Regions from separate parts of the Streptomyces sp. NPDC002623 genome, predicted to be linked through region 4. Evidence: riboswitches for the same ligand, from Rfam matches in the RefSeq annotation. Region 4 holds a riboswitch; each other region holds the start of a gene.
What was found. A riboswitch is a leader RNA that binds a small molecule or an ion and turns the genes downstream of it on or off. The one in region 4 is predicted to bind S-adenosylmethionine.
Positions count from the first base shown of each region.

Region 1: another riboswitch for S-adenosylmethionine. It lies ahead of ACWD4O_RS37550 (putative leader peptide); the one in region 4 lies ahead of thrC (threonine synthase).
Region 2: another riboswitch for S-adenosylmethionine. It lies ahead of ACWD4O_RS34160 (amino acid ABC transporter permease); the one in region 4 lies ahead of thrC (threonine synthase).
Region 3: another riboswitch for S-adenosylmethionine. It lies ahead of ACWD4O_RS06875 (aminotransferase class V-fold PLP-dependent enzyme); the one in region 4 lies ahead of thrC (threonine synthase).

Region 1 covers NZ_JBSFWB010000030.1:51,307-58,666, forward strand. Annotated here, with positions in the region: gene ACWD4O_RS37525 (TetR/AcrR family transcriptional regulator) at 1-90, opposite strand, end outside; gene ACWD4O_RS37530 (NAD(P)-dependent oxidoreductase) at 239-865, opposite strand; gene ACWD4O_RS37535 (SCO6745 family protein) at 1,074-1,943, opposite strand; gene ACWD4O_RS37540 (endonuclease/exonuclease/phosphatase family protein) at 1,968-2,888, opposite strand; gene ACWD4O_RS37545 (dihydrofolate reductase family protein) at 2,965-3,609, opposite strand; SAM riboswitch class IV at 3,861-3,970, shown strand; gene ACWD4O_RS37550 (putative leader peptide) at 4,004-4,126, shown strand; gene ACWD4O_RS37555 (ABC transporter substrate-binding protein) at 4,360-5,985, shown strand; gene ACWD4O_RS37560 (ABC transporter permease) at 5,994-6,959, shown strand; gene ACWD4O_RS37565 (ABC transporter permease) at 6,956-7,360, shown strand, end outside.
Region 2 covers NZ_JBSFWB010000024.1:1,836-9,195, reverse strand. Annotated here, with positions in the region: gene ACWD4O_RS34175 (hypothetical protein) at 1-398, shown strand, start outside; gene ACWD4O_RS34170 (hypothetical protein) at 361-681, shown strand; gene ACWD4O_RS34165 (glutathione S-transferase C-terminal domain-containing protein) at 1,077-1,976, shown strand; SAM riboswitch class IV at 2,043-2,162, shown strand; gene ACWD4O_RS34160 (amino acid ABC transporter permease) at 2,559-3,539, shown strand; gene ACWD4O_RS34155 (amino acid ABC transporter ATP-binding protein) at 3,536-4,339, shown strand; gene ACWD4O_RS34150 (ABC transporter substrate-binding protein) at 4,421-5,443, shown strand; gene ACWD4O_RS34145 (GNAT family N-acetyltransferase) at 5,523-6,272, shown strand; gene ACWD4O_RS34140 (putative leader peptide) at 6,284-6,415, shown strand; gene ACWD4O_RS34135 (LLM class flavin-dependent oxidoreductase) at 6,486-7,360, shown strand, end outside.
Region 3 covers NZ_JBSFWB010000003.1:254,186-261,545, forward strand. Annotated here, with positions in the region: gene ACWD4O_RS06860 (hypothetical protein) at 1-46, opposite strand, end outside; gene ACWD4O_RS06865 (rhomboid family intramembrane serine protease) at 230-1,015, shown strand; gene ACWD4O_RS06870 (Lrp/AsnC family transcriptional regulator) at 1,012-1,290, shown strand; gene ACWD4O_RS06875 (aminotransferase class V-fold PLP-dependent enzyme) at 1,308-2,675, opposite strand; SAM riboswitch class IV at 2,819-2,935, opposite strand; gene trpD (anthranilate phosphoribosyltransferase) at 3,013-4,077, opposite strand; gene qcrB (cytochrome bc1 complex cytochrome b subunit) at 4,223-5,860, opposite strand; gene qcrA (cytochrome bc1 complex Rieske iron-sulfur subunit) at 5,857-6,915, opposite strand; gene qcrC (cytochrome bc1 complex diheme cytochrome c subunit) at 6,912-7,360, opposite strand, start outside.
Region 4 covers NZ_JBSFWB010000007.1:129,449-136,808, forward strand. Annotated here, with positions in the region: gene otsB (trehalose-phosphatase) at 1-365, shown strand, start outside; gene ACWD4O_RS14960 (alpha,alpha-trehalose-phosphate synthase (UDP-forming)) at 353-1,765, opposite strand; gene ACWD4O_RS14965 (glucosyl-3-phosphoglycerate synthase) at 1,849-2,793, opposite strand; SAM riboswitch class I at 2,956-3,102, shown strand; gene thrC (threonine synthase) at 3,121-4,437, shown strand; gene ACWD4O_RS14975 (MoaD/ThiS family protein) at 4,490-4,765, shown strand; gene ACWD4O_RS14980 (cold-shock protein) at 5,250-5,456, shown strand; gene groL (chaperonin GroEL) at 5,838-7,360, shown strand, end outside.

The sequences.
Region 1 (7,360 bases), on a different contig from region 4:
GCGGGTCAGCTCTTCGAGGGCCGCCTCCAGGATGCGCTCGCGATTGCGCTGCGCGTCCGAGCGCTGCGGGGCCTCACTCCTCGACTCCACTGGTTCTCCTCCTGGACCCCATAGCGGACAGATGTCCATTTGGGGCCACCTTAACGGGTGGCGAACACCGGCCCGGAAGCCCTCCGCCGTCAGGTCGTCGATGCGGCGCTGCCGCCCGTCGTGGGCGGCAAGGGGCGGCGGCGGCCGGTCAGTCGCTGATCACAGGGCTGCGGCGGATCCACTCGCCGCCGTGTGCCGCCCCGTGCAGGAAAGCGGCGACGTCCGCCCGGCTGATCGTCGGGTTGCCCTTCATCGGCAGCCGGTCGCCCGCGCTGAACGCGCCTCTGGCCGGGGCGTGGGTCAGCCTGGTCGGGAGGACCACGGTCCAGTCCAGCTCGGTGGAGCGGATGTGCTCGTCGGCGATCGCCTTGTCCGCGTAGATCGACCGCAGCAACGTGCGGTAGATCGCCTTCTGCGTGGTGCTCGACCAGGCGAAGGTGTGGCCGACGCCGAACGACGACAGCCACACCAGGCGGGAGACGCCGGCCCCCTCGGCCGCATCGATCACGGCTGCCGCGGAGCGCGTGAAGAGGCTGCCCGCACGCACGGACGTGCCCACGCCGAGGGCGGACACGACGGCGTCCTGCCCGGCCATGGCGGCGGCCATGTCGCGTTGTGCGGTGGCGTCGCCGGTGATCGGCGTGATCCGCCCGGCGAGATCGTCCAGGGCCGCGGGGTTGCGCACCAGGGCCGTGACCGTGTCGCCGGATCGCAGGGCCAGGTCGACGAGGTGGCGGCCGGTGGGACCGGTCGCGCCGAGGATGAGCAGTTTCATGGCAGCAGAGGTCTTCCGTGCGGAGGGGCCGTGGCGCCGGCCGACCGTGATCGGTTCACGACGACACACTGAAACGGACAGCTGTCCGCTACGGGGAAAATTAGCGGACAGCTGTCCGTTTCGCAAGACGGGGCGACGCCTGCCGGCCCGACCGACCCCGGCCAGCCCGGCCGACCCCGGCCGGCCGCGTCAGCCCCACCCGGCCGCCTCAGGCCTTGCCGAGCAGATCCGCCGGAAACGCTCCCGCCGCCACCGCGGCCTTGGCGAACGTCGCCCCCAGAGCCGTCAGGCGGGCCACGCCCTCCGCGCCGAGGTGCTCGTACGGAGCCCGGTCCAGGCGGTCGGTCTCCTGCTCGATGTCCTCGCGGAGCGCCACGCCTCGCTCGGTGAGCTCGCCGGCGCCGTCCAGCAGCCCGCGGTCCCGCAGGCGGGCCGTCGCCGCGTTCCAGTCGTCCAGGGTCCAACCACGGGTGGTCACCACCCACTTCGGCGTCATGCCCCTGCCCGTGGCGGTGTGGGTCACCAGCGCCTCCAGCCCGTCGAGGCCCGCGGACATCAGCACGGCCAGGTGCCCGTCGCCCCGGTGCTCGCGCAGCAGGGTCGCCCCGTGCCAGAACGCGAGGTGCGGCTCGTCGGGGACGGGAAGGTCGGCGTGCGCCGAGTACAGCGGCCGGGCGCTGCGCCCGCAGGCCTCGACGGCGCGCAACGCCAGCCGTGCGGCCTCCGCCATCTCCGCGGACGCCAGGACCTCCTCGCCCAGCAGCCGCCGCAGCGTCGCGTCGACGGCACGCGCGCGTGCCGCGAGCACGTCCGCGGGGGTGGCGATCGACCACACCGCGGGCACGTGCCGGGCCACGAGGTCGTGCTGGTAGTTGTAGAAAGTCGCCGTCACCGCGCCGGCCCCGACCGCCCCCAGCGCGGCCGCCCGCGCGGCGAAGTTCACGGCCTGGGGATGGGTGATCCCGAGAGCACCCAGCTCCCGTCCCAGTTCGGGCGCGAAGTAGTGCGTCGCGTGCAGGGAGTTGAGGGGGTGGTTACAACGTCGACCGGCGCGCGGCTCGAGGGCAGCAGTAGTCATGCCCAGCAGGTTACCGACCGGTCATTACTCCGCCGCTCGCGGTTCGACGCCCTTGCCCACGCTCTGGGCGAGGTCCAGGTCGGTGTGCAGCAGGTTGTGGTCCGAGTGCTCGGTCGGGTGCACACCGTGCTCGAGCGCGACGACGCCTCGCAGGAAGACGTAGTCGAACTTGCTCTGCCAGTCGGTGGTCGGCTCGCAGGTTCCGGTGGTCGGGGGATGACACTTCGGGTCCGTGTCCGCGGCCAGCTCCCACATCCCGGTGAGCTCGGAAGCGTCCGGCACGGCGTTGAAGTCGCCGAGAACGATCGCGCGGTCGTGCCGGGCGACGGCCGCGGCGAGTACGCCGACCTGGCCCGCTCGGACCGACTCCTGACGCCGTTCGGCGAGGTGCGTGTTGAAGACCCGGACGGAGCGGCCGTCCACACGGGTGGTGACTGCCATGTACCCACGGTCCTCGGATCCGCCGTCGGGGTATTCGACCGTGACCGGGTCCGTCATCGGCGCCGCCGAGAGGAGCGCCTGGCCGTAGCCCCCCGGACTCCACGGCGCTCCCCCACAGCGGCCCCAGTTCTGCAGAACCGTCCCGTACTCGACGTGGTAGACCAGCCCGTAGCGGTCCTTCAGGTAGTCCCGGATCCGCTCGACGTCACGCACGCACGCTTCTTGCAGGCCGATCACCTGGGGCGCGTACGTGGCGATGTCCGCCGCCCGGTCGGCGTTGCTCTCCTCGCAGGGGTTGCAGATGTTCCACGTCATGACCCGGTTCGGCACGACGTCCCGGACGGCGTCGACGGGCGGCGCCCCGGCTCGGGGCGCGCCGCTCGGCGCCCTGGAGCCGACGAGCACCACGCAGGCCACGATCGCGGCGCCCACGAGCAGCCGCATGTCCTTTCCGAGCACCATCGCCTCCCAGGAGTGGATGCACGTGGCATCCGACGTCTCCATGGACGAGGTTATGGGACGGAGTTGTGAACGACGCATGCGGTGTGCGGGCCCCGGACCCGCCCGGCGCGGGGCGGCTTCAGTCGTCCTGCCCGAGTCCGCGATCGGGTGCGCTCATGTCCCCTGTGCGGGGCGTGCCTTCGGAGAGCCCGTAGCGCAGGTACACGGTGCCCTTCGGACTTGCCGCCGGCGGTTCGAGGAGCGTGATGTTCGTGGGCACCGCGCCACCGTCGAACACCTTCTTCCCGACGCCGAGCACGATCGGGTGCACCCAGAGGTCGAGACGGTCGAAGAGCTTCTCGCGCAGGAGGGTCTGTACCAGGTTCAGGCTCCCGACGACCTTGATGTGCTTGTGCCGGTCACGGATCTCGCGCACCGCGCCGGCCAGGTCCGGGCCGAGTTGCGTGGACCCGGCCCATGAGAGGTCGGGCCTGCCGCGGGAGGCCACGTACTTCGGGACGCTGTTGAAGAGCGTGGCGATCTCGTTGTCCTCGCCGCCCTTCTGGTGCGGCCAGTAGGCGGCGAAGATGTCGTACGTCCGCCGGCCGAGCAGGAGGGCGTCCGTGCCTTCGTAAGCGGCGCCGATCTGCGCCCCGGCGACCTCGTCCAGCAGGGGCGCCTGCCAGCCGCCGAACGGGAACCCCGCGGGGTCCTCGTCGGGGCCGCCGGGCGACTGCCCGACGAGGTCGAGGGTCGCGAACAGCTCGATGTCGATGAGGCCCATGGCTACTCCTGATGAGTTGGTCGTCCCGGTCGGTAGGTAGACCTGTGGGCGTCGGCAAACTCATCGGGACGCCGCACCGGCACTCCCGTTCACGATGGATCACAGGCCGCGTCCACGCCGGGTGGCCGCCCGGTGTCCGGCGTCGCCGCAGGTCAGCGGCCTGTCCATGCCGTCCGATGCCGACGTCCGGCATTTGGACGACGATATTGCGATATTGACGGGTCAAGGAAGTGATCCGTACGATCGCGAGTGGCATTGAGTGTCAGCGTCAAGCCCTGGCTTGCTGACCGGCAACCCTCCTCCGCGGTGGGGTGCTCCAGGTGAAAGCCCGGCGGGGTCGACGACCCTGCAAGCGCGCGGCCCCGGCACCGGGGCCTGAGAGGGGAGGACCACCGTGCGGATCGACTGCAGTCTGAGTGCCTCTCTCGCCGCCGCGGCGGCGTTCTCCGGACTCTCGCGCCGGCGCCACATCGATCTCCAGCGCTTCGCCGGCTGTCTGTGTAGCACCTCCCTGTAGCCCCTCCCCAGCGCCTCCCGACGGCTCGTCTCCGCACGCCCGTGTGCAGCGGCTGACCGGACGTCACCTCCGCGGCCGACGTCCGCCGTCGGCGGCTCCGGCGATCCCACGCCTCCCTCCCTTCCTCCCCTTTCCTTCCTCTTTCCCCTCGCAGTCGACTTCCCCTGCGTCGCCCTGCCCGGACGTTCTGAACGGGCACGTGCGCGACGGCTTCGGAGTAGGAGAACCATTCCGTGATAGCGCGTACGGATTCCCGGCCCACCCGGTGGGCGGCCCTCGCGGTGCTCGTGACGAGCGGCGTGCTGCTGAGCGCCTGCTCGGCGGGCGGCGACGGCAGTTCGAGCAGCGGCGGCGGCCAGGCCCGCTCCGGCGGCACGCTGACCTTCGCCGTCGGGTCGGACGCCGGCTGCGTCGACCCCCAGCAGGTGGGCAGCAACGACACGATCTACTCGCTGCGCCAGATCGTGGACTCCCTGACCGACCAGGACCCCAAGACCGGCAAGATCGTGCCCTGGCTCGCGAAGAGCTGGGACATCAGCGCGGACGCCACGACCTTCACCTTCCATCTGAGATCGGGCGTCACCTTCAGCGACGGGTCGGCGCTGACCGCCCAGGTGGTCAAGGACAACTTCGACGCGGTGCCGAAGCTCGGCGCCCTGGGCACGCTGGCACAGGGGTATCTGAGCGGCGTGGACAGCACGACCGTGGTCGATCCGCTCACGGTCCGGGTCACGTTCAAGCAGCCCAACGCGCAGTTCCTCCAGGCGACGGCGACGCATTCGCTGGGCATCGAGTCGTCGGCGAGCGTGCGGAAGAGCCCGCAGGACAAGTGCAGTCAGGGCGTGGTCGGTTCCGGGTCGTTCGTGTTGAAGGACTACGTGCAGAACCAGTCGATCGCCCTGGCCAGGCGCGCCGGGTACGCGTGGGGTTCCGCGCTGTGGACCAAGAAGGGCGAGGCGTACCTGGACAAGCTGGTGTTCAAGGTGGTGCCGGAGGCGGGTGTGCGCACCGGGAGCCTCCAGTCCGGGCAGGTGGACGCGATCAGCGGCGTCGGCAGGTCCAACGAGTCGGCGCTGAAGAGCGGCGGCCAGGTGGACCTTCAGCAACGGGCCAATCCCGGGGTGGTGTTCAACCTGGGGCTGAACAACTCCCGGCCGGCGCTGAAGGACGTCAGGGTACGGCAGGCGATCTCGTACGCCGTCGACCGGCAGCAGGTCGTGGACACCGTGTTCCCGACCGGTACCGAGCCCGCGACCAGCATCCTGGCGCACACCACCCCCGACTACTCCGACCTCGGCGCGGAGCTGACCCTGGACGCGGCGAAGGCCAAGTCCCTGCTGGACTCGGCGGGTTGGAAGACCGGCGGCGACGGCATCCGGGTGAAGGACGGCAAGAAGCTCAGCCTGACCGTCTCGTGGTTCCCCAACGCGGCCACGAATCAGCCCTCGCTGGAGCTGATCCAGCAGCAGCTCAAGGCCGTCGGCATCGGTGTGGTGCTCAAGCAGCTGCCGGTCACCCAGTTCGCGCCGACGCTGCAGTCCGGTGACTTCGATGTGGTGTGGGGCAATGTGACCCGCGCCGACCCGGACATCCTGCGCAGCTCGTTCTCCACCCGTCTGGCCAACTTCTACCAGCTGTCCGCCGGCCCCCTGGACACCGCGCTGAGCGAGCAGGCGGCGACGGCCGACACCGCCGAGCGGAAGCAACTGGTGGTCCAGGCCCAGGAGTTGCTCGTGCGGAACGCCTATGTCGTCCCCGTGGTGGAGCTGCAGACCCAGCTCGGGGTGTCGAAGAAGGTGCACCGTCTCGACTTCGACGCCTCCAGCCGGATCCAGCTGCACGACACCTGGATCGGCTGACGGCCGCCATGCGTCTCTATGTCGTCAAACGCGTCGCGCAGGCGATCGGCGTGCTGTGGGCGGCCTACACGGTGGCGTTCCTCGTGCTGGACTTCCTGCCCGGTGACCCGGTGTCGGCGATGGCCGGCGCCGGAGCGGACACCGGGCAGGTCGATCCGGCCCAACTGGCCGCGCTCCGGCATCAGTACGGCTTCGACAAGCCGGTGCTCGCGCAGTACGCCGACTACCTGGGCCGGGCGGTGCGCGGGGACTTCGGCGACTCGATCTCCACCGGCCGGCCGGTGACCTCGAGCCTGGCGGATGCGCTGCCGGGGACCCTTCAGCTGACCGGGGCGGCGCTGCTGCTCGCGGTACTGGGCGGCGGCTCTCTCGCGGTGCTGGCGACCTACACCAGCCGGCGGTGGCTGCGGCAGCTGCTGCTGTCGTTGCCCCCGCTGGGGGTGTCGGTGCCCACGTTCTGGGTCGGACTGCTGCTGGTGGAGCTGTTCTCGTTCCGGTTGCGGCTGTTCCCGGCGTTCGGCAACGACGGGTTGCGCGGTCTGGTGCTGCCCGCGGTGACCCTCGCGATCCCGACCGGCGCGCTGGTCGCTCAGGTGCTGTCCAAGAGTCTGTTCACGGCGCTGGACCAGGCCTATGTGGAGACCGCGCGGGCCAAGGGCGCCGGGCGGCTGCGGATCCATCTGCGGCATGCGCTGCGCAACGCCTCGCTGCCCGCGCTGACGGTCGTCGGACTGCTGGCCGGTCAGCTGATCGCGGGGTCGGTCGTCGTGGAGACGGTGTTCTCCCGCGACGGCCTCGGCCGGGTGACGGCGGCCGCCGTCACGGTCCAGGACATCCCGCTGGTCCAGGGGGTCGTGGTGTTCGGCGCGGTGATCTTCGTCGCCGCCAATCTGATCGTCGACCTCGTCTATCCGCTGCTGGACCCGCGGATCGTGGTGGCCTCGAGCAGGAACAGGAAGGTGAGTCCGGCATGAGCCAGACCCTCGCCGACGGCGTCTTTGCCGATGACCGCTCCGCCGACGCCACGCTCGGCACGGCGCGGCCGGTCGGACCGGGCGGCGACGCCCGGGTGCTCGGGCGCGGCGCCGGACCGCGGCGGTTCCTGCGGTTCCTCGTGCGCCGCCCCGGCCTGGTGGTCTCGGTTCTCCTGCTGGTCCTGGTGGTGCTGGCCGCGTTCTGGCCGGGGCTGTTCACCTCGCGGGACCCGCTGCAGGGGGTGCCGTCGGAGAACTTCCGCGGCCCGAGCGGCGCGCACTGGTTCGGCACCGACGAGCTGGGGCGGGATGTGTTCTCCAGGGTGGTGCACGGGGCACAGTTGTCGCTGAAGGCGACCCTCATCGCGGTGGCGGTCGCGTTCGTGGTCGGCGGGCTGATC
Region 2 (7,360 bases), on a different contig from region 4:
ACGCGCTCGCCCTCGGCCTCGGCGGCGTGGCCGCCGCCCTGGTGGGCGGCGCGCTGTTCCTGCGCTACTCGCTCACCGGCTTCCTGCGCTTCTGGCTCGCCCGCCAGTCCTACGAGCTCGACCGACTGGGCGAGCGGCTCACCGGCCAGTGGCCCGCCGCCCCTCCGGCACACGCGCCCGCATCCCAGGCCGCCTCCGCATCCCAGGCCGCGCCCGCATCCCAGGCCGCACCGGCACCCCAGGCCGTATCCGCACCCCTTGCAGCCCCCGCACCCCTTGCAGCCCCCGCGCCCTCGGTCACCCCCGCGCCCTCGGCGGAACCCGCACCCCCGGCAGAACCAGCAGAAGGAGAGCCGCACAATGGCGTCGTCCCCCGCACCGACCCCGCGCCCCGGTGACCAGCTCGCCGTCGCCGGCGGCACCACCCGCGTGATCGTCATCCGGGCCCCCGAGGGCACGACGGGCGTCGTCGAATGCGGCGGCGTCCCCATGGTCCCTGCCGCGCAGGTCCCCGCCGGGCCGGCCGCCGGGGAGACCCCCGGCACACTCATCGGCAAGCGGTACGTGGACGCCGCCGACACCCTCGAACTGCTCTGCACCGCGTCCGGCGCCGGCCGACTGACCTACGGAGGCGAGCCGTTGACCGTCAAGGCCCCCAAGGCGCTGCCCGCCTCCGACTGAGGCCCCGAGTCCCCGGGTGCTGTCCCGGGTACTCACCAGGTGGACGCCCTCTTGACGGGCGGTCGGGGCGGATCGACACTCGAACCGGGAATCCTAGTGAACAGGTAGGGAAGGTAGAGCCAATGGGGCGACGGAAGCCGATCAGCGGCCGAGCGAGCCGCACGGCGTGGTCCTCGCCCCTTCTCACCTCCCGCCGTCACATCGACCTGCAGCGCGTCTGCAGCGCGATCAGCTCCCAGGGCTGAGCCGGGCCCGTCCCCGCGCCGAACCGCACCGGCGGTGTCCCCCGGACACGGCCGCACCCGGCGCGCACGGACGAGGTCCACACCTCCCTGTTCGACGTCGTATCCGCCGCCGCGCGCACCGTCGCTGCGCGCCCCGCCCCGGGGAGAGTCATGTCCGTCACACCACTGGCCGCCGCCCACCCGTCCGCCCGGCCCGCACCCGTCTTCCGGGGCCGGATCGGCCGCGACGCGCGCAGCGGCCACTACGCCGTGCCGCGCCGCTACCGCCTCCACCTGGCCGCGGCCGACCCCGACTGTCTGCGCATCGCCGTCACCCACAGCCTCCTCGGCCTGGAGAAGGCCTGTCCGGTCACCTTCCTGCCCGCCGTCCCGGACAGCCCCGACGGCGGCCACAGCGCGCTGCGCCCGCTGTACGACGCCAGCGCGCACCGGTACCGCGGACCGGCCCTCGCGCCGGTGCTCAGCGACGACTGGTCCGGGCGCATCGTCAGCAGCCACGGCCCCGACATCGCCCGCGACCTCGCCCGCAGGTTCGGCGGCGGTCGGGCCACGCTGTACCCGTGCGGCGCCGAGTCGCAGATCGAGGCCGTCGAGCGGATGTGCGCACAGGGCATCGAGGCGGCCGCCCAGCGCGCCGGAGCGGTCGACGCCGGGGAGGCCGAGCGCGCCGCCGCCCTCGAGACGCTGCTCGACACGCTCGGCGTGCTGGAGCGCGGCCTCGGTGTGCACACCCATCTGATCAGCGATCAGATCACCGCAGCCGACGTTGAGTTGTGGGTCGCCCTGGTCCAACTCGACACCGTGCACCGCTACCACCTGGACGCGGCCGCCGTGCACCGCATCGCCGACCACCCCGCCCTGTGGGCCTACGCCCGCCGGCTGGCCGCCCACCCGGCCTTCAGCGCCCACCTCGACCTGGACGCCATCGCCCGCCGTCACCACGCCCGTTGCCAGGGCCTGGAGGCCGCCGGCGCCGCTGTCCAGATCCTGGACTGGGAGACCCATGCAGCGGACGGTTCGGCGGTCCGACCGCAGGTCAACCGGCCCTGACCCGGTCCATCCACTGGACCGCCGTTGACATTCGTTCGGGCAACTGTCTTACTTACGGCCCAGAACGGTCATGAGCGTCAGCGACAAGCCCTGGCTAGCTGACCGGCAACCCTCGCTCCGCGGTGGGGTGCCCCAGGTGACGACCGGACCGACGTTTCGGTAATGACGTATCGGTAAGCGCGAGGGCCCCTCAGGGGCCGGAACAGTGACGGTGACGGACATGTACGCAGCTCTTCGGACGGCGCCCCGCCGCCCCCGGGGCTGCGTACGGCCGTACCTCGACATCCTCGTCGCCAACCGCGCCGTCGACCTCCTGCGTGTGAACAGCGCACTGTGTACCGCACCGGGCCGTGCCCGCTGTCGGGGCTGAACGAACCCCTCGCACCGCAGCCCCGCCGCCGCGTTCCTGACGAACACCGCCCGAGCGGTGTGCCGTTGTCCGCCCCACCCCGGTCTCCTGTACGCATCCGTGCGCCATGCCCTGTTCGCGCCCCCGGAGCGGCCCCCGCCGCCCCGCCGAAGCGCGTCCGGCCACGCACGGCTGCCGTGACCCGGGGTGTCCGACTTCCGCCGGAGCCCCTCATGAGTGAACCCCCAGGTGCCGTGACCCTCGCCGAGGCCGCACCCGCCGTCGACGTCCCGCCGGCGAAGCTCACCGCCCAGCGCGTCCAGCCGCTGCGCAAGCCCGGACGCTGGATCGCCACCGCCGTGGTCCTGGTCCTGGTGGCGCAGTTCACGCACGGACTGATCTCCAACCCCTTCTACCAGTGGGACCGCTTCGGCTACTGGTTCCTGCGGCCGGTCATCCTCGACGGACTGCTGATCACCCTGGAAGTGGCCGCCTACAGCGCGGTGCTGGGCCTCCTCGGCGGCATCCTGCTCGCCCTCGCCCGGCTCTCCAGGAGCCCGGTGCTGCGCGCGGTCAGCTGGACGTACGTATGGGCGCTGCGCTCCATCCCGCTGATCGTGGTGCTGCTCTTCCTCTACAACTTCAGCGCCCTGTACCAGACCCTGAGCGTGGGGGTTCCCTTCGGCCCGGCGTTCTTCCGCTTCGACGAGTCCCGGCTGGCCACCGACATGGTGATCGCCGTCGTCGGCCTCAGCCTCAACGAGGCGGCCTACGCCGCCGAAGTGGTCCGCGGCGGCATCCTCTCCGTCGACCAGGGCCAGCACGAGGCGGCCGCCGCGCTCGGCCTGCCCAAGCGCTACCAGTTCTGGAAGATCGTCTTCCCGCAGGCCCTGCGGTCGATCACGCCGAACTACGTCAACCAGCTGATCGGCCTGGTCAAGTCCACCTCGCTGGTCTTCTATGTGTCGCTGCTCGACCTGTTCGGCACCGCGCAGACCATGGGGGCCACGTACCCCGGCGACATCGTGCCGCTGCTGCTGGTCGTCACCGTCTGGTACCTGATCCTGACCAGCCTCGTCTCCGTCGTCCAGTTCTACGTCGAGCGGTACTACGCCCGGGGCGCCACGCGTTCCCTGCCGCCGACGCCGTTGCAGAAACTGCGGACCGGTCTCACCGACCTGCGGGCCCGCATCCGCCGGGAGGCCGCCGTATGACCACCGAGACCGTGCAGAGCGCCGCCATCGCCGCGGTCGTGCCCGCCGCCGTCGAGGTGCACGACGTGCACAAGTGGTACGGCGCCCACCGCGTCCTGGACGGGGTGAGTCTGACCGTGCGGCCCGGCGAGGTCACCGTGATCCTCGGCCCGTCCGGCTCCGGCAAGTCCACCCTGCTGCGGGTCATCAACCACCTGGAGAAGCCCGAGATCGGCTACGTCAGCGTCAACGGCGAGCTGATCGGCGTCCGCCGGCACGGCGACCGGCTGCGCGAGCTGAGCGAACGGGCCATCCTGACCCAGCGGGGCCGGATCGGCTTCGTCTTCCAGAACTTCAACCTCTTCCCGCACCTGACCGTGCTGGACAACGTCGCCGCCGCCCCCGTTGCCACCGGGCGACTCGCCAAGCCCGCCGCCCTGGAACTGGCCCGCGAACTCCTGGACCGGGTGGGCCTCGCCGACAAGGCCGGCGCCTACCCCCGGCAGCTGTCCGGCGGCCAGCAACAGCGCGTCGCCATCGCCCGCGCCCTCGCGCTGCGCCCCGGCGTCATCCTCTTCGACGAACCCACCTCCGCGCTCGACCCCGAGCTCGTCGGCGAGGTCCTCGCCGTCATCAAGGACCTGGCGACCAGCGGCACCACGCTCGTCATCGTCACCCACGAGGTCGGATTCGCCCGCGAGGTCGCCGACCGGGTCGTCTTCATCGACGAAGGAAAGATCGTCGAACAGGGCCCGCCCGGCGAGGTCCTCGACCGACCGCAGCACGAGCGGACGCGGGACTTCCTCAGCAAGGTGCTCTGACACCGACGCGCCCCACGACTTCCCCCCACGCCACGCCCTCACGCCACACCCTCACCACCCTCTGAGTCACAAAGGACGGCCATGTCTGCCCACTTCACCCGACGCAGCCTGATTCGCGGCATCACCGCGGCGACCGCGGTCGCCACCCTCGCCACCGGGCTCGCCGCCTGCGGTGGTGACAGCGAGGCCGCCACCACGACCGACAGCTCCGCCGGCAGTGTGACCGTCGGCCGGGTGTCCAACGGCGCCGCCAAGGAGACCGCCCTGAAGGTCTCCGAGGTCAAGTCCATCAGCGCCGAACTGCCCGACGCCATCAAGAAGAGCGGCAAGCTGAACATCGGCATCGGCGCCCTGCCCTCCGGCTTCGCCCCGCTGGCGTACGTCGGCGACGACCAGAAGACCCTCACCGGGGCCGAGCCCGACCTCGGCCGTCTGGTGGCCGCGGTCCTCGGCCTCGAGCCGGAGACGAAGAACTTCACCTGGGAGAACCTCTTCGTCGGCATCGACAGCGGCAAGGTCGACGTCGGCTTCTCGAACATCACCGACACCGAGGAGCGCAAGAAGAAGTACGAGTTCGCCTCCTACCGCCAGGACAACCTCGGCTGGGAGGTCAAGAAGTCCAACACGTGGAACTTCGACGGCAACTACGAGAACCTCGCCGGACTGACCGTCACCGTCGGCTCCGGCACCAACCAGGAGAAGATCCTCCTGGAGTGGAAGAAGAAGCTGGAGTCCGAGGGCAAGAAGCTCACCGTCAAGTACTACCCGGACCGCAACGGCATCTACCTGGCGCTCGCCAGCGGCAAGATCGACGCGTACTTCGGCCCCAACCCCGGCATCGCCTACAACGTCTCCCAGACGGCGGGCAAGGCCAACGCCACCCGTAACGCGGGCACCTTCTCCGGCGCCGGCGAGACGCTCCAGGGTCTGATCGCCGCCACCGCCAAGAAGGACAGCGGACTCGCCAAGCCGGTCGCCGACGCCATCAACTACCTGATCGAGCACGGTCAGTACGCCAAGTGGCTGGCCGCCTACAACCTCTCCAACGAGGCCGTCGCCAAGTCCGAGATCAACCCGCCCGGACTGCCGCTGGACAACTCCTGACCGACCGTCACCATGGCGCTGACGCATGCAAGTTGAGTTAGGAACAACGACAGGGATGACAGGAAGGGACTTCGCCTCCGTGGCCACCTCGATCGACCTCCGCGGAGGCGGAGCTCCGACCTTCACCCACCCGCACGCCCTCGACAACGCGGTGTGGGCCGCGCTCGACGGCCCGCACGCCCACCTCGCCGACCGGGTCGGCCGCGCCGCGCGCTACCCGGCCGACGTCTACGACTTCGCCGCCCTCGCCGACCCCGGGAACCCCGCCGCCTGGGCCGACCTGCTCACCCTCGTCGGCCCCGGAACGGCCGTACGCGTCAAGCCCGTTCAACAGGTGCCCGACGGCTGGGAGGTCATCGGCGGGGGAGAGGGCGTCCAGCTCGTCGCCACCGGGGAGTTCCGCACCGAACCCGCGCCCGAGGCCGTACGCCTCGGCCCCGACGACGTGCCGGAGATCCTCGACCTCGTCGCCCGCACCCGACCCGGCCCGTTCCTGCGGCGGACCATCGAGCTCGGCACCTACCTCGGCATCCGCCGCCAGGGCCGTCTCATCGCCCTGGCGGGCGAGCGCCTGCGACTGCCCGGCTGGACCGAGATCAGCGCCGTCTGCACCGACCCCGGCCACCGTGGCAAGGGCCTCGCCACCCGGCTGATCCGCGCGGTAGGTGACGGCATCCGCGAGCGCGGCGACACCCCGTTCCTGCACGCCGCCGCCGGCAACGCCCCCGCGATCCGCCTGTACGAGTCGCTCGGCTTCACCCTGCGCCGTCGCTCGACCATCGTCTCGGTCCGCACGCCGGGAACATCCCGCAAGGCCGGGGCGTTCTGAGTCATGTCGAGATGTATGAGGCGCCGCCCGGCGCCCGGAAAGCGGGAGGTGCGGCCGTGACCTGCATACGCCACGCCGTGCACCTCTACTCCCGGCCCCACATCGACCTTCAGCGCGTGGCCGGCGCGCTCTGTTGCTCCTGACGTTCTCCACTGCCGCACCCCTGTCATGGGTGGCGTGCGCTCTCGTACGGACCTCCAGGAAGGCACCCTCGTGTCCTCGACCCCCTCCTCCCCGCTGCATCTCGCCGTCGCTCTGGACGGCACCGGCTGGCACCCCGCCTCCTGGCGCGAGCCCGTCGCCCGACCCCGTGAGCTGTTCACCGCCGGATACTGGGCCGACCTGGTCGCCGAGGCCGAGCGCGGACTGCTCGACTTCGTGACCATCGAGGACGGCCTCGGCCCGCAGTCCTCCCACTTCCTCGACCCCGACGACCGCACCGACCAGGTGCGCGGCCGGCTCGACGCCGTGCTCATCGCCTCCCGGGTCGCCCCGCTCACCCGTCACATAGGCCTGGTGCCGACCGCGGTGGCCACGCACACCGAGCCGTTCCACCTCTCCAAGGCGATCGCCACCCTCGACTACGTCAGCACCGGCCGCGCCGGCCTGCGCGTCCAGATCACCGCCCGCCCCACCGAAGCCGCCCACTTCGGCCGCCGCACGATCCCCCGGATCGAGGCCTACGACTCCCCGGCCACCCAGGACCTGGTGACCGAGCTGTTCGACGAGGCCGCCGACTACGTCGAGGTCGTTCGCCGCCTCTGGGACAGCTGGGAGGACGACGCGGAGATCCGGGACGTGGCGACGGGCCGCTTCGTCGACCGCGACAAGCTCCACTACATCGACTTCGAGGGCCGTCACTTCAGCGTCAAGGGGCCCTCCATCACCCCGCGCCCGCCGCAGGGCCAGCCCCTGGTCACCGCTCTCGCGCACGACACGGTCCCCTACCGGCTGGTGGCCCGCGCCACCGACGTCGGGTATGTCACCCCGCACGACACCGACCAGGCCCGGGCGATCGTCGCCGAGATCCGCGCCGAACAGGAGCGGGCCGGGCGGGCCGCCGAGCCGCTGCACATCTTCGGGGACCT
Region 3 (7,360 bases), on a different contig from region 4:
GCGTGCAGCGCCACCGCGTCGTGGCGGTCGGCAGGGGAACCGTCATCGTGACTTTCCGCTTCCTTCTAGTGTCGTACTTCCAGTGTCGGGGTCGGGCCGGAGGCTCCCCCGCGCGTATGGCTCGTAACCCTACGGCCTGGCGCGTACTCGCCGCCCATCCGATCACCGCGCCCGCCCGGCGGCGAGGCGGTCTGTGCTGGTGCGTCCTGTTCCGTCATGCTCTGTATCCATGATCAGCAACTGGAGCGGAACGGTCGGCAGGACGGTCCGCAAACCCTCGGCGCCGGTGACCTACGGACTGATCGCCGTGTGTTGCCTGATCTTCGTCATCGGCCCCGCCTCGGGCTTCAATCCGGGCTACGGCACCGGCGACGAGCTGCTGGCCGCGCAGCGGGCCTACTTCCGGCGCTGGGGCGTGGTGCCCGCCGAGCTCTTCGCGGGCTCCCCACGGGCCGCCCTGACCCCGGCCACGGCCCTGTTCGTGCACGGCAGCTGGGTGCATCTGCTGGGCAACATGCTCTTCCTCTACGTCTTCGGGGCGATGACCGAGGAGCGGATGGGCCGCGTCGAGTTCACGCTCTTCCACCTCGGCTGCGGCTATCTGGCCCTGCTGGGCTACGCCGCCGCCAACGCCGGTTCCGCGCAGTCCCTGGTCGGGGCCTCCGGGGCGATCTCGGCGATCCTCGGCGCGTTTCTGTACCTGTTCCCCCGAGCGCGGGTGACCAGCCTCCTGCCGTTCCTGTTCTTCCTGCCGCTGCGCTTCCCCGCCTGGGTCGTGCTGCCCTTCTGGGCGGCCCTGCAGTGGGTGGCGGCGGGCCGGGCCACCGCCGGGCCCGGGGTGGCCTACCTGGCCCATGTGGTGGGCTTCGGCCTGGGGCTCGTCTACGCGTGGGCCCGTTTCGGCCACAGAAGGGGCCCGAAGGGCGGCCTGGGCAGGACGGCGGCGGGGAACGGGCGGGCGACTAGAGTGAGGGCCGCCCCAGCAACGGCCCCCGAGGGAGAGAACCAGCCGTGATCACCGCGATCGTCCTCATCAAGACCAGCGTGGACCGGATCCCCGAGATCGCCGAGCGGATCGCCTCGCTGGACTCCGTGAGCGAGGTCTTCTCCGTGACCGGGACCTACGACCTGATCGCCATGGTCCGGGTGAAGCAGCACGAGGACCTGGCGGAGGTCATCCCCGGGAGCATCAGCAAGATCCCGGGGGTCGAGGGGACGGACACGCACGTCGCCTTCCGCACCTACTCCCAGCACGACCTCGAGGCCGCGTTCGCCATCGGCCTGGAGTAGGCCCCGGCGCCGGCGCCCTACACCGCGGGGACGCAGCGGCCGTCCTGCGTGCGGTACTGCCACCGCGCGCCGTCGGTCACCAGTTCCCGTACGGCGGTCACGAAGCGCTCCACGTGCTCGTCGGGGGTGCCCGCGCCGAAGCTCACCCGGATGGCGTTGAGGGACTTCTCCCCGGGGGCCGCCTCGGGGGCGCCGCACTCGCCCTGGCTGTGCAGGTCGCCGCCCAGGAGGGTGCGGACCAGCGGGTGGGCGCAGAAGAGGCCGTCCCGGACGCCGATGCCGTACTCGGCGGAGAGGGCGGCGGCGAAGTGGGAGCTGTTCCAGCCCTCGACGACGAAGGAGATCACGCCCACCCGCGGGGCGTCGTCGCCGAACAGGGACAACACCCTGACCTGCGGCACCTCGGCCAGACCGGCCCGTACCTTCTCGATCAGGTACTGCTCACGGGCCACCAGCGCCTCGAAGCCGGCCTCGGTCAGCGCCTTGCAGGCCGCGGCGATGGAGTACGCGCCGATCACGTTCGGGGAGCCGGCCTCGTGGCGGGCGGCGCTCTCGTGCCACTCCACGTCCACTCCCCCGTCCTCGCGCCGGGTGACCTTGCGGCTGGCGCCGCCGCCCGCGAGGTACGGGTCGGCGGCCTGGAGCCAGTCGGCGCGGCCGGCCAGGACGCCGGAGCCGAAGGGCGCGTACAGCTTGTGGCCGGAGAAGGCGACCCAGTCGACGTCGAGGTCCCGCACCGACACCGGGTGGTGGGGGGCGAGCTGGGCGGCGTCCAGGACGATGCGGGCGCCGTGGGCGTGCGCGGCCGCCGCCAGCTCGCGCACCGGCCACAGCTCGCCGGTGACGTTCGAGGCGCCGGTCACGCAGACCAGGGCCGGGCCGTACGGGTCACGGTCGGCGAGGGCGCGCTCCAGGGTCTCCACGGCCTGGCGCGGGGTGCGCGGGGCGTCCAGGTAGGTGACCCGGGCGTCCTTCCAGGGCAGCAGCGAGGCGTGGTGCTCGGTCTCGAAGACGAAGACCTGGCAGTCGGCGGGGAGGGCCGCGGCGAGCAGGTTGAGGGAGTCCGTGGTGGAGCGGGTGAAGATCAGCTGGTCGTCGGGGCGGCAGTCCAGGAACTCGGTGACCGTCCGGCGGGCGTTCTCGAACAGGTCGGTGGAGAGCTGGGAGAGGTAGCCGGCGCCGCGGTGGACGCTGCCGTAGTAGGGGGCGTAGGCCGCCACGTCGTCCCAGACGCGCTGGAGGGCGGGGGCGCTGGCCGCGTAGTCGAGCGCCGCGTAGGCGACCTCGCCGCCCGTGACGAGCGGGACGGTCACATCCCGCCCCAGAACGGGCAGAGGCGCACAAACGGTCTGGACGGAGGCAGCGGTGGAGACGGAAACGGACATGACGGAACTCCCGTGTGAGGCAAGGGAAAAGTGAAAAGGGGTACGCGGAAGCGGGGCTCTGCGCCCTATCGCATTCGCTTGCTCACAGAAGGCTCCCTCGATGACCAGGATCCCTGGCCGCACGCTCTCAGAAGCGTGTGAGGGATCCGCGCTTGCCGTGCACCTTGTTGTGCACAGCCTGGTCTTCACCCGGGGCACCCCGCCACGGACGGAGGGTTGCCGGACAGTCGGCCGGGGCCTCTTGACTGTCACTCATGACCTGACAAAGGAACGTACGCGATGTGATCGTCGTCCCGCAACCCGTGTCCGGATCGCGGGACGACCGTCCGTTGAGGAACTACCTGTTGCTGGCGGCGACCCAGCGCTCCAGCGTCCGCTTGGCCGCGCCGGAGTCGATGGACTCGGCCGCCCGGTCCATTCCGGACCGGATCTGCTCGGCCAGCGTTCCGCTGCCCGGGTCGAGGGCCACCAGCGCGGCCGCCGAGTTCAGCAGCACGGCCTCCCGCACCGGGCCCGGCTCGCCCTCCAGAAGACGGCGGGCGACCTCCGCGTTGTACGAGGGGTCCCCGCCCCGCAGGGCCTCCACGGGGACCAGCTCCAGGCCGACGTCACGCGGGTCGAAGCTCTCCTCGGCGACCTTGCCGTCGCGGACGACCCACACATGGGACGTGGCCGTCGTCGTCAGCTCGTCGAGGCCGTCGTCGCCCCGGAAGACCAGGGACGAGTTGCCGCGCTCGGCGAAGACGCCCGCGACGACCGGCGCCATGCGCGGGTCCGCGACGCCGACCGCCTGGGCCCGCACCTTCGCCGGGTTGGTCAGCGGGCCGAGGACGTTGAACACCGTGCGGATGCCCAACTGGCCGCGGGCCGCGCCCACATGACGCAGCGCCGGGTGGAACTTGATCGCGAAGCAGAAGGTGATCCCGGCCTCCTGGGCCACCTCGGCCACCCGCCGCGGCGTCAGCTCCAGATTGACGCCGAGCTTCTCCAGGACGTCCGAGGCGCCGGACGCGGAGGACGCGGCCCGGTTGCCGTGCTTGACGACCGTGGCGCCCGCGCCGGCCACGACGATCGCCGACATCGTGGAGATGTTGACCGTCTTCGCGCCGTCGCCGCCGGTGCCGACGATGTCGACGGTCCGACCCGGCACCTCGATCAGGTTGGCGTGCTCGTACATCGCCCGGACGAGCCCGTTGATCTCCTCGACGGTCTCGCCCTTGGCCCGCAGCGCCACCACGAACCCGGCGATCTGCGCATCGGTCGCCTCGCCGCGCATGATCCGGTCCAGCGCCCAGAACGTGGCGTCGGCGTCCTGGTCGTGGCCGTACAGCAGGCTGTTCAGGACCTCGGGCCAGGAACGGCCCGCCGCGGTGTCGCCTCCAGCGGGGGTCACAGCGCTCATCAGCCGCTCCTGGGTGTCGTAACGATCTTCTAGGGCTCTCGTAGAAGAGTGTGTCCCCACCCTATCCAGCCCGTGGGCACGGGAACGGGCCCCGTCCGAAGACCGGACGGGGCCCGTTGCGCGGGCGTGGCGACGCCGCAAGCGATCAGTGGTGGCCGTGGCCGCTCGTGATCTCCTTGTACTCCTCGACGGTGGGCTTCGGGATCTGCTGGTCCTCGCCGAAGTACGCGCCGCTGATCTTGGCGCGCAGCTTCTCGGAGCCCGTCACCTTGCGCTCGACGCCGTTCTCGTCGACCGCGGGGCCGATCGCGGCGGGCACGTACTGCTCGTGCGCGGTGAGGGTGTGCAGCTGCTCCTGGCTGAGCGGCTCGTGGATCTCGACGAACTCACCGTGCGGCAGGCGCTTGATGGTGCCGGTCTCGCGACCGTGCAGCACCTTGTCCCGGTCCCGGCGCTGCAGGCCGAGGCAGATCCGCTTGGTGAAGATGTACGCGATGACCGGTCCGACGAAGAAGAAGATCCGGACGAACCAGGTGATCGAGTTGATCGACAGGTGGAAGTGGGTGGCCCACAGGTCGTTGCCACCGCCGACCAGCGTGATCATGTACATCGTGACCCAGGCGACGCCCAGCGCGGTCCGGGTCGGCGCGTTGCGCGGGCGGTCCAGGATGTGGTGCTCGCGCTTGTCGCCGGTGACCCAGGACTCGATGAAGGGGTACATCGCCAGCGCCGCGAGGACCACGCCGAAGAGCACCAGCGGGATGAACACGCCCAGGACGAGCGTGTGACCCCAGATGTTGATCTCCCAGCCCGGCATGAAGCGGATCAGACCCTCGGCGAAGCCCATGTACCAGTCGGGCTGGGCGCCGGTCGACACCTGGTCCGGACGGTAGGGGCCCATGGCCCAGATCGGGTTGATCTGCGCGATCGCCGCGATGGCCGCGATCACACCGAAGACCAGGAAGAAGAAGCCTCCGGCCTTGGCCATGTACACCGGCAGCAGCGGCATGCCGACGACGTTCTTGTTGCTCTTTCCGGGGCCCGCGAACTGCGTGTGCTTGTGGTAGAAGACCAGGATCAGGTGGCCGACCACGAGGCCGAGCATGATGCCCGGCAGCAGCAGGATGTGGATCGAGTAGAACCGCGCCACGAAGTCGTGACCCGGGAACTCGCCGCCGAAGAGGAAGAACGAGATGTACGTGCCGACGATCGGCATCGACAGGATCGCGCCCTGGGTGAAGCGGACACCGGTGCCGGAGAGCAGGTCGTCCGGGAGCGAGTAGCCGGTGAAACCGGTGAACATGCCCAGGACGAACAGCAGGAAGCCGAACAGCCAGTTGATCTCACGCGGCTTGCGGAACGCGCCCGTGAAGAACACGCGCATCATGTGCACGAACATGCCGGCGAGGAAGATCAGCGCCGCCCAGTGGTGGATCTGCCGGATGAGCAGACCGCCGCGCACGTCGAAGGAGATGTGCAGGGTCGAGCTGAACGCCTCGGACATCAGCTGTCCCTGAAGCGGGACGTAGCTGCCGTGGTACTCCACCTCGTTCATCGACGGGTGGAAGAACAGCGTCAGATACACACCCGTCAGGATGATGATGATGAAGCTGTAGAGGCAGACCTCGCCCAACATGAACGACCAGTGGTCGGGGAAGATCTTGCGCATGTTGGCCTTGGCCAGGGAGTAGATCCCCAGCCGGCCGTCGGCCCAGTCGGCGACTCGCTCGCCGGCCGGCGCCTTCCCGCGTTCGCGGGACTCTGTCTTCTCTGTGGTGCTCATCCGCGCTCCCAGAATGCAGGACCGACGGGCTCTTCGAAGTCGCCGAGCGCCTCGAGGTAGCCCTCGTCGTTCACACCGATGCGCAGCTGCGGCAGGGCGTGACCGGCGGGACCGAAGATCACTCGGGCACCGTCGGAGAGGTCGAAGGTGGACTGGTGGCAAGGGCACAGCACGTGGTGCGTCTGCTGCTCGTACAACGAGATCGGGCAACCCACGTGGGTGCAGATCTTCGAGTACGCCACGATGCCCTGGTAGGACCAGTCGAGTTCCTGCTTGTCCTTGATGTTGTCCGGCTGCAGCCGGACGATCATCAGGGCCGCCTTGGCGATCTCGTTCTGGAACTCCTCGTCGTGCTCCTCCAGGCCCTCGGGCTTGGCGAAGGTGAGCGAACCGACGGCGACGTCCGAGGGACGCAGCGGCTCGTTCGTGTTCATGTTGACGAGCAGCTTGCCCTTGGACCACAGCGTGTGCCGCAGCTTGTCCTCGGGCAGCGGACCGAGGTCGCGCAGCAGGACGATGCCGGAGAGCGGCACCAGGGTGAGCGCGCCGAACATCGTGTTGCGGATCAGCTTGCGCCGACCCATCGCCGATTCCTTGGCGCCCTGCTTGAAGTCCGCGTGGACCTTGGCCCGGACCTCGGGCTCGGCCGCGATCGGGTGCCGGTCGTCGGCGACCTCCACGTCCGACATCAGGGTGCGGGCCCAGTGGACCGCGCCGGCGCCGATGGTGAACAGCGCCGTGCCCAGCGTCAGACCCAGCGCGAAGTTCAGCGCGCTGAGGTGGCCGATCGGGAACACGAAGATCGACTTGTCGGCGGGGATCGCCACGTACGAGGCGATGAAGCCGACCGTGGCGAGCATCGACAGCGTGAACAGGAAGGCGACCGCACGCTCGGACCGCCTGGCGGCCCGCTCGTCGATGTCCTGGATGCGGTGCTCGTGGGGCGGCAGACCGGGGTCCGCGAACGGGTTCTTCTCGTCCGCGACGGATACCGCGCCATGGGCGTGGTCCTGCTCAGCAGGCAGGTTCTCTTCTGGAATGTCTTGGTTACTCATGACTTCTTGGCCTTTGCGGTCCGAGCGGCGACCCAGACGGCGACCGCGATCAGGGCGCCGAGTCCGAAGATCCAGGCGAAGAGGCCTTCAGTGACCGGCCCGAGGCCGCCCAGCTCCAGACCACCGGGGTTGTTCGTCTCGTCGCTGTTGACCGCGTGCAGGTACGCGATGATGTCCTTCTTGTTCTGCTCCGACAGGGTGGTGTCGGGGAAGGAGGGCATGTTCTGCGGGCCGGTCTGCATGGCCTCGTAGAGGTGCTTCGGGTCCACACCCTCCAGGGTCGGAGCGAACTTGCCCTTGGTGAGGGCGCCGCCCTTGCCGGTGAAGTTGTGGCACTGCGCGCAGTTGGTGCGGAACAGGTCGCCGCCCTTGGCGATGTCCGCGCCCTCCGGGCTGTACTCGGCCTCGGTCGGGACGGACGGGCCGGCGCCGAGGGAGGAGATGT
Region 4 (7,360 bases):
ATCCCCAAGCCGCGTTCGAAGCGCTGCGCGCGCCCCTCGGCGACCTCGCGGTCCGGCACGGACTGATCGTCGAGCCCGGCCGGATGGTCCTGGAGCTGCGCCCGCCGGGCATGGACAAGGGCATGGCCCTGCTGGAGCACGTCCGCGAGACCGGCGCGCGGAGCGTCCTGTACGCCGGTGACGACCTCGGCGACCTGCCCGCCTTCGCCGCCGTCGAGCGACTGCGCGCCGACGGCGTCCCCGGGCTGCTGGTGTGCAGCGGCAGTACCGAGGTCGGCGAACTCGCGGAGCGCGCGGACCTCGTCGTCGACGGGCCCGCCGGGGTCGTGGCGCTGCTGCGGGAGCTGGCCGCTCAGCTCGGCTGAACCCCGGGAGCCTCCCGCAGGGCGTTCAGCTGGTCCAGGAACCACTGGGCCGGGGGGAGCGCGGTCGCCGCCGCGGACAGCCGCTTCGTGCGCTCGGCCCGCTCCTCCGGTTTCATGGTCAGCCCTTCGTACAGGGCCCGTGCGGTCTCCAGGACGTCGTACGGGTTGACGACGAGCGCGTCCTCGCCCAGTTCCCAGTACGCCCCCGCCTCCCGGGACAGCACCAGGGCGCAGCCCTCGTCGGAGACGACCGGGACCTCCTTGGCGACCAGGTTCATGCCGTCGCGGATGGGGTTGACCAGGGCGACGTCCGCGAGGCGGTAGGCGGCGAGGGAGCGGGCGAAGTCGTCCTTGAGGTTCAGCAGGACCGGCGTCCAGCCGGGCGTGCCGTACGCGGAGTTGATCTCGTCCGTCAGACGCTGCACCTCGGCCATGTAGTCCCGGTAGACGGCGAGGTCCTGGCGGGAGGGGTAGGCGAACGCCACGTGGACGACCCGCTCGCGCCATTCCGGGTGGTCGTCGAGCAGCTGCCGGTAGGCCAGCAGCCCGCGCACGATGTTCTTGGACAGCTCGGTGCGGTCGACGCGGACGATCGCCTTCCGGTCCGTGCCGCCGATCTCCTCGCGCAGGGCGGCGATCCGTTCCTCGACGTCCGCCCGGTGCGAGCGCTCCCGCAGGAAGTCGGCGTCGGCCCCGAGGCCGTGCACGCCGACCTGCGTCTTCCCCGGCCCGCCGGCGTACTCCGCGCAGCACGCGGTGAACGCGTCCGCCCAGCGGTGGGTCAGGAAGCCCAGGCGGTCCGCGCCGAGCATGCCGCTCAGCAGCTGTTCGCGGATGTCCGCGGGCAGCAGGCCGAAGTAGTCCGAGGGGGCCCACGGCGTGTGGGAGAAGTGCGCGATCCGCAGGTCGGGGCGGAGTGCGCGGAGCATCCCCGGGACCAGACACAGGTGGTAGTCCTGGACGAGGACGGCCGCGCCGTCCGCCGCCTCCTCCGCCAGGGCCTGCGCGAACGCGTGGTTGTACGTCTCGTACGAGGCCCACTGGCGGCGGAACTCCGCGTCGAAGACCGGTTCCAGCGGGGTCTGGTAGAGCAGGTGGTGGACGAACCACAGGACCGAGTTGGCGATGCCGTTGTACGCGTCGGCGTGCACATCGGCCGGGATGGGCAGCATGCGCACGCCCTCCTCGCCGACCCCGCGCCGGACCGCCTCCCGGTCGCCGTCGGACAACGCCGAGCACACCCACAGCGCGCCCGCGTCCGGCCCGATGGCCGACAGGCCGGAGACCAGCCCGCCGCCGCCGCGTTTCGCGCGCAGCGAGCCGCCCTCGTCGACCGTGTACGAGACCGGGCCGCGGTTGGACGCGACCAGGACCTGAGCAGCTCCACCGGTGGTAGCCATAGACCTCAACCTAGCCCGCTCCGGAAACGCTCAAACGTACGGTCGCCCTGTGTGGCCAGGACGTATACAACGGGTGTGCGGTGTTACGCGACCTTGCGGGACTGGTACTCCGCGATCTCCGCCATCGGCGGCCGCTCCTCGGTGTCCACGGAGTAGGTGCGCGGTTCGAAGCCGTCCGGGCTGCGTTCGAACTGGGTGAGGGAGGGGCGGATCAGGTGTCCGCGGGCCAGCCGGAGCTGGGCGGTGCGGTAGATCGCCGCGGCCATCCGGCCGAGGGCCTGACCGTCCTGGTGGCGGTGCTTGCGGACGCCGACGTCGACCTGGGCGAGGGCGTCGAGGCCCACCAGGTGCAGGGCGTCGACGAGCATGCCCAGCTCCACGCCGTAGCCGACCGGGAAGGGCAGCTGCTCCAGCAGGCTGCGGCGGGCCGCGTACTCGCCGCCGAGCGGCTGCACGAACCCGGCCAGCTGCGGCCAGTGCATGTTCAGCAGGGGCCGGGCCATCAGCTCGGTGACCCGCCCGCCCTGGCCGGCCGCGCCGCCCAGCGGACGGTCGTACATGCCCTTGACGAGGTCCACCCCGGGGTCGGTCAGCAGCGGGCCGACGATGCCCGAGACGAAGTCGGAGGAGAACTCCTTCAGGTCGGCGTCGATGAAGCAGACGATGTCCCCGCCGGTGACGAGCAGCGAGCGCCACAGGACCTCGCCCTTGCCGGGCACGGCCGGGATGCGCGGCAGGATGTCGTCCCGGTGGACGACCCGGGCTCCGGCCGCCGCGGCGACCTCGGAGGTCCGGTCGGTCGATCCCGAGTCGACGACCACGATCTCGTCGACGAGCGGGACCTGCTGCATGAGGTCGTGGCGGATGATCGCGACGATGTCGCCGACCGTCTCCTCCTCGTTCAGCGCGGGCAGCACCACGGACACCGACTGGTTCGTGGCGCGCTTGGCGGCCAGGATCCGGTGCAGCGGGCGATCGGTCCCCGACCAGGAGCGGGTGGCCAGCCAGCGCTCGACCTCTTCCAGCACGGCGGCTCCTCACATCTCGCGTACATCTCGCGGTTCGGACGACTATCTCAACGATCCTGGGCTTCGGTTACAGTCTTGAACAACGCGGATGACCATCGCATGTCCGAGGTCGTCCACGGTTCAATGAGATCAACGCACTCATTGAGATCAACAACCGAATACCGCTCATCCAGAGGGGCAGAGGGATACGGCCCGATGAAGCCCCGGCAACCCTCCAGCCGGTCTGACCACGTCGTCGTGGTGAGGCTCCCGGCTCGGGAAGGTGCCAAATCCGTCTCACGGCGAAGTGCGTCGTGAGGAAGATGAGGAGAAAGGGCCTCCCCTCACATGGCTGCGCAGAACGTTGCAACCGAATCCACCGTTTCCTCCGCCTCCAGCTCCAGCTCCGCCTCGGCCGTCGACCTCGGTCCCGCCGCGGCGTTGAACTGCCGTGAGTGCGGTCACCGCGTGCCCCTCGGGCCGGTCTTCGCCTGCGAGGAGTGTTTCGGCCCGCTCGAGATCGCGTACGACTTCTCCTCCTACGACACGGAGGAGCTCCGCAAGCGCATCGAGGCGGGACCCGCGAACGTCTGGCGCTACGCGCCCCTCCTGCCGGTCCCGGCCGACGTCGCGGACAAGCCGAACATCAACCCGGGCTGGACCAAGCTCGTCCAGGCCGACAACCTCGCCCGTGAGCTGGGCGTCGACGCCGGAAAGCTCTTCGTCAAGGACGACTCCGGCAACCCGACGCACTCCTTCAAGGACCGCGTCGTCGCGCAGGCCATCGAGGCGGCGCGCGCCTTCGGCTTCACCACCCTCTCGTGCTCCTCGACCGGCAACCTGGCCGGCGCGGTGGGCGCCGCGGCGGCCCGCGCCGGCTTCCGCTCCTGCGTGTTCATCCCGCACGACCTGGAACAGGGCAAGGTCGTCATGGCCGCGGTCTACGGCGGCGAGCTCGTCGGCATCGAGGGCAACTACGACGACGTCAACCGCTTCTGCTCCGAGCTCATCGGCGACCCGGCGGGCGAGGGCTGGGGCTTCGTCAACGTCAACCTGCGGCCGTACTACGCGGAGGGGTCCAAGACCCTGGCGTACGAGATCTGCGAGCAGCTCGGCTGGGTGCTTCCCGACCAGCTGGTCGTGCCGATCGCCTCCGGCTCGCAGCTCACGAAGATCGACAAGGGGCTGCAGGAGCTGATCAAGCTCGGGCTCGTCGAGGACAGGCCGTACAAGATCTTCGGCGCTCAGGCCGAGGGCTGCAGCCCGGTGTCCGTCGCGTACAAGGCGGGGCACGACGTCGTCCGTCCGCAGAAGCCGAACACCATCGCCAAGTCGCTGGCCATCGGCAACCCGGCGGACGGTCCGTACGTGCTCGACATCGCGCGTCGTACCGGCGGTGCGGTGGAGGACGTGACGGACGAGCAGATCGTCGACGCGATCAAGCTGCTGGCGCGGACCGAGGGCATCTTCGCGGAGACCGCCGGTGGAGTGACGGTGGGTGTGACGCGCAAGCTGATCGAGAACGGTCTGCTCGACCCGACGCTCACGACGGTCGTGCTGAACACGGGCGACGGTCTCAAGACGCTCGACGCGGTGGCCGGCACGGGACTGACCGCGACGATCCGCCCCAACCTCGAGTCGTTCCGCGACGCGGGTCTCGGCTAGTCACTGCCCCGCGCCCCCGCGGGGCGCTCCACCTGACCGGAGGTCGAAAGTCATGAGCGTCACCGTCCGCATCCCCACCATCCTGCGCACCTACACCGGCGGCTCGGCCGAGGTGAAGGCCGAGGGGGCGACCCTCGGCGAGGTCATCGCCGACCTCGAGAAGAACCACACCGGCATCGCCGCCCGCGTTCTCGACGATCAGGGCAAGCTGCGTCGGTTCGTCAACGTGTACGTCAACGACGACGACGTCCGCTTCGAGCAGGGGCTTCAGACGCCGACTCCGGACGGCGCCGGCGTCTCGATCATCCCGGCGGTCGCGGGCGGCTGAGCGGCGGCCGGGCGGCGGCCGGGCAGTGACTGACCGCTGTTCAGTACCCGTTGGTAGTAACCGTCGGTAACAGCGATTACCGAGCGTTCATCGAATTGCCCTCTCCGCGATAGAAGCGGAGGGGGCAATTCAGTGTGGTTGAGCGCGGTACAGTTGGGGAACCCGGTCCGGATCACCGGATCCGGAGTCTTTGATTTCTGCCCCGTGCCCGATAAGAAGCAGCCAAAGTGTGTATACCTTTCGCGGCTTTTGTGGCTTTCATGGGGCCCGACTTGCCCTGAATTCAGGCGAATTCTCGCCACATTCCGGATCCATTGCGTCCAGAATTCTCGTCCAAGTGACCTGTTGCAGAGGGCAGTTGGACAGATACATTCAGCCGCGGTCGACGCGTTCCGGCGCACGCCCCCAATCGTTGGGGGGTGAGGTCTGACCCGGATCCGCGAAGTGTGGATCTGTGCAAGGGCCAGTAATAGGGGAGTTAGGCATGGCTCAGGGCACCGTCAAATGGTTCAACGCGGAGAAGGGGTACGGCTTCATCGCGGTCGACGGTGGTGCGGATGTTTTCGTCCACTACAGCGCGATTCAGATGGACGGCTACCGCACCCTGGAAGAGGGTCAGCGGGTCGATTTCGAGATCTCGCAGGGTCAGAAGGGGCCGCAGGCGGACATGGTCCGTCTCGCGACCGGCTGAAGCGCGCGCCGACTGACAGCGTCGTTCTTCTGTACGTCACATCCGAAGGGCTTGTACCTCCTGGGGGGGTACGAGCCCTTCGGTGCGTCCGGTGCGTCCGGTGCGTCCGGTGCGTCCGGTGCGTCCGGTGCGTCCGGAGCCTCCCGCGCCCCTCTGGTCGCACCGTTGTTCACCTGCGGATCCTCCCGAGTAGCTTGCACTCACCTATGCCGAGTGCTAATCATTGGCGTTAGCACTCTGAAGGTGAGAGTGACAACGAGGACCGGGTCGGTGAGGCCCGCAGGCCAGGTGGGGCAAGGAACCGCCAGGCCGGCGAGCCGTCCGTCGCGGGCGCCAGCGCGGTCCGGAGCAATCCACCCCAGTCCGGGAGGACCACTTCACATGGCCAAGATCATCGCGTTCGACGAGGAGGCACGGCGCGGCCTCGAGCGCGGCATGAACCAGCTCGCGGACGCCGTGAAGGTGACGCTCGGCCCCAAGGGCCGCAACGTCGTCCTCGAGAAGAAGTGGGGCGCCCCCACGATCACCAACGATGGTGTCTCCATCGCCAAGGAGATCGAGCTCGAGGACCCGTACGAGAAGATCGGCGCCGAGCTGGTCAAGGAAGTCGCGAAGAAGACGGACGACGTAGCCGGTGACGGCACGACGACCGCGACCGTCCTGGCCCAGGCCCTGGTGCGCGAGGGTCTGCGCAACGTGGCCGCCGGCGCCAACCCGATGGCTCTCAAGCGCGGTATCGAGAAGGCCGTCGAGGCCGTCTCCGGTGCCCTGCTGGAGCAGGCCAAGGATGTCGAGACCAAGGAGCAGATCGCTTCCACGGCCTCCATCTCCGCCGCCGACACCCAGATCGGCGAGCTCATCGCCGAGGCGATGGACAAGGTCGGCAAGGAAGGCGTCATCACCGTCGAGGAGTCCCAGACCTTCGGTCTGGAGCTGGAGCTCACCGAGGGTATGCGCTTCGACAAGGGCTACATCTCGGCGTACTTCGCCACCGACATGGAGCGTATGGAGGCCGTCCTCGACGACCCGTACATCCTGATCGCGAACTCCAAGATCGCGAACGTCAAGGACCTGCTCCCGCTCCTGGAGAAGGTCATGCAGTCGGGCAAGCCGCTGCTGATCATCGCCGAGGACGTCGAGGGCGAGGCCCTGTCGACCCTGGTCGTCAACAAGATCCGCGGCACCTTCAAGTCCGTCGCGGTCAAGGCCCCGGGCTTCGGCGACCGCCGCAAGGCGATGCTGAACGACATCGCCATCCTCACCGGTGGCGAGGTCATCTCCGAGGAGGTCGGTCTCAAGCTCGAGAACACCTCCCTGGACCTGCTGGGCAAGGCCCGCAAGGTCGTCATCACCAAGGACGAGACGACCATCGTCGACGGCTCCGGCTCCTCGGACCAGGTCGCCGGTCGGGTCAACCAGATCCGCGCCGAGATCGAGAACAGCGACTCGGACTACGACCGCGAGAAGCTGCAGGAGCGCCTGGCGAAGCTCGCCGGCGGTGTCGCGGTCATCAAGGCCGGCGCCGCCACCGAGGTGGAGCTCAAGGAGCGCAAGCACCGCATCGAGGACGCCGTCCGCAACGCGAAGGCCGCCGTCGAGGAGGGCATCGTCGCCGGTGGTGGCGTGGCGCTCATCCAGGCCTCCGCCGTCTTCGAGAAGCTGGAGCTCGAGGGTGACGAGGCGACCGGCGCCAACGCCGTGCGGCTCGCCCTGGAGGCCCCGCTCAAGCAGATCGCCATCAACGGTGGTCTCGAGGGTGGCGTCGTCGTGGAGAAGGTCCGCAACCTCCAGGTCGGTCACGGCCTGAACGCTGCGACCGGCGAGTACGTCGACATGATCGCCGAGGGCATCATCGACCCGGCGAAGGTGACGCGTTCCGCGCTGCAGAACGCGGCCTCCATCGC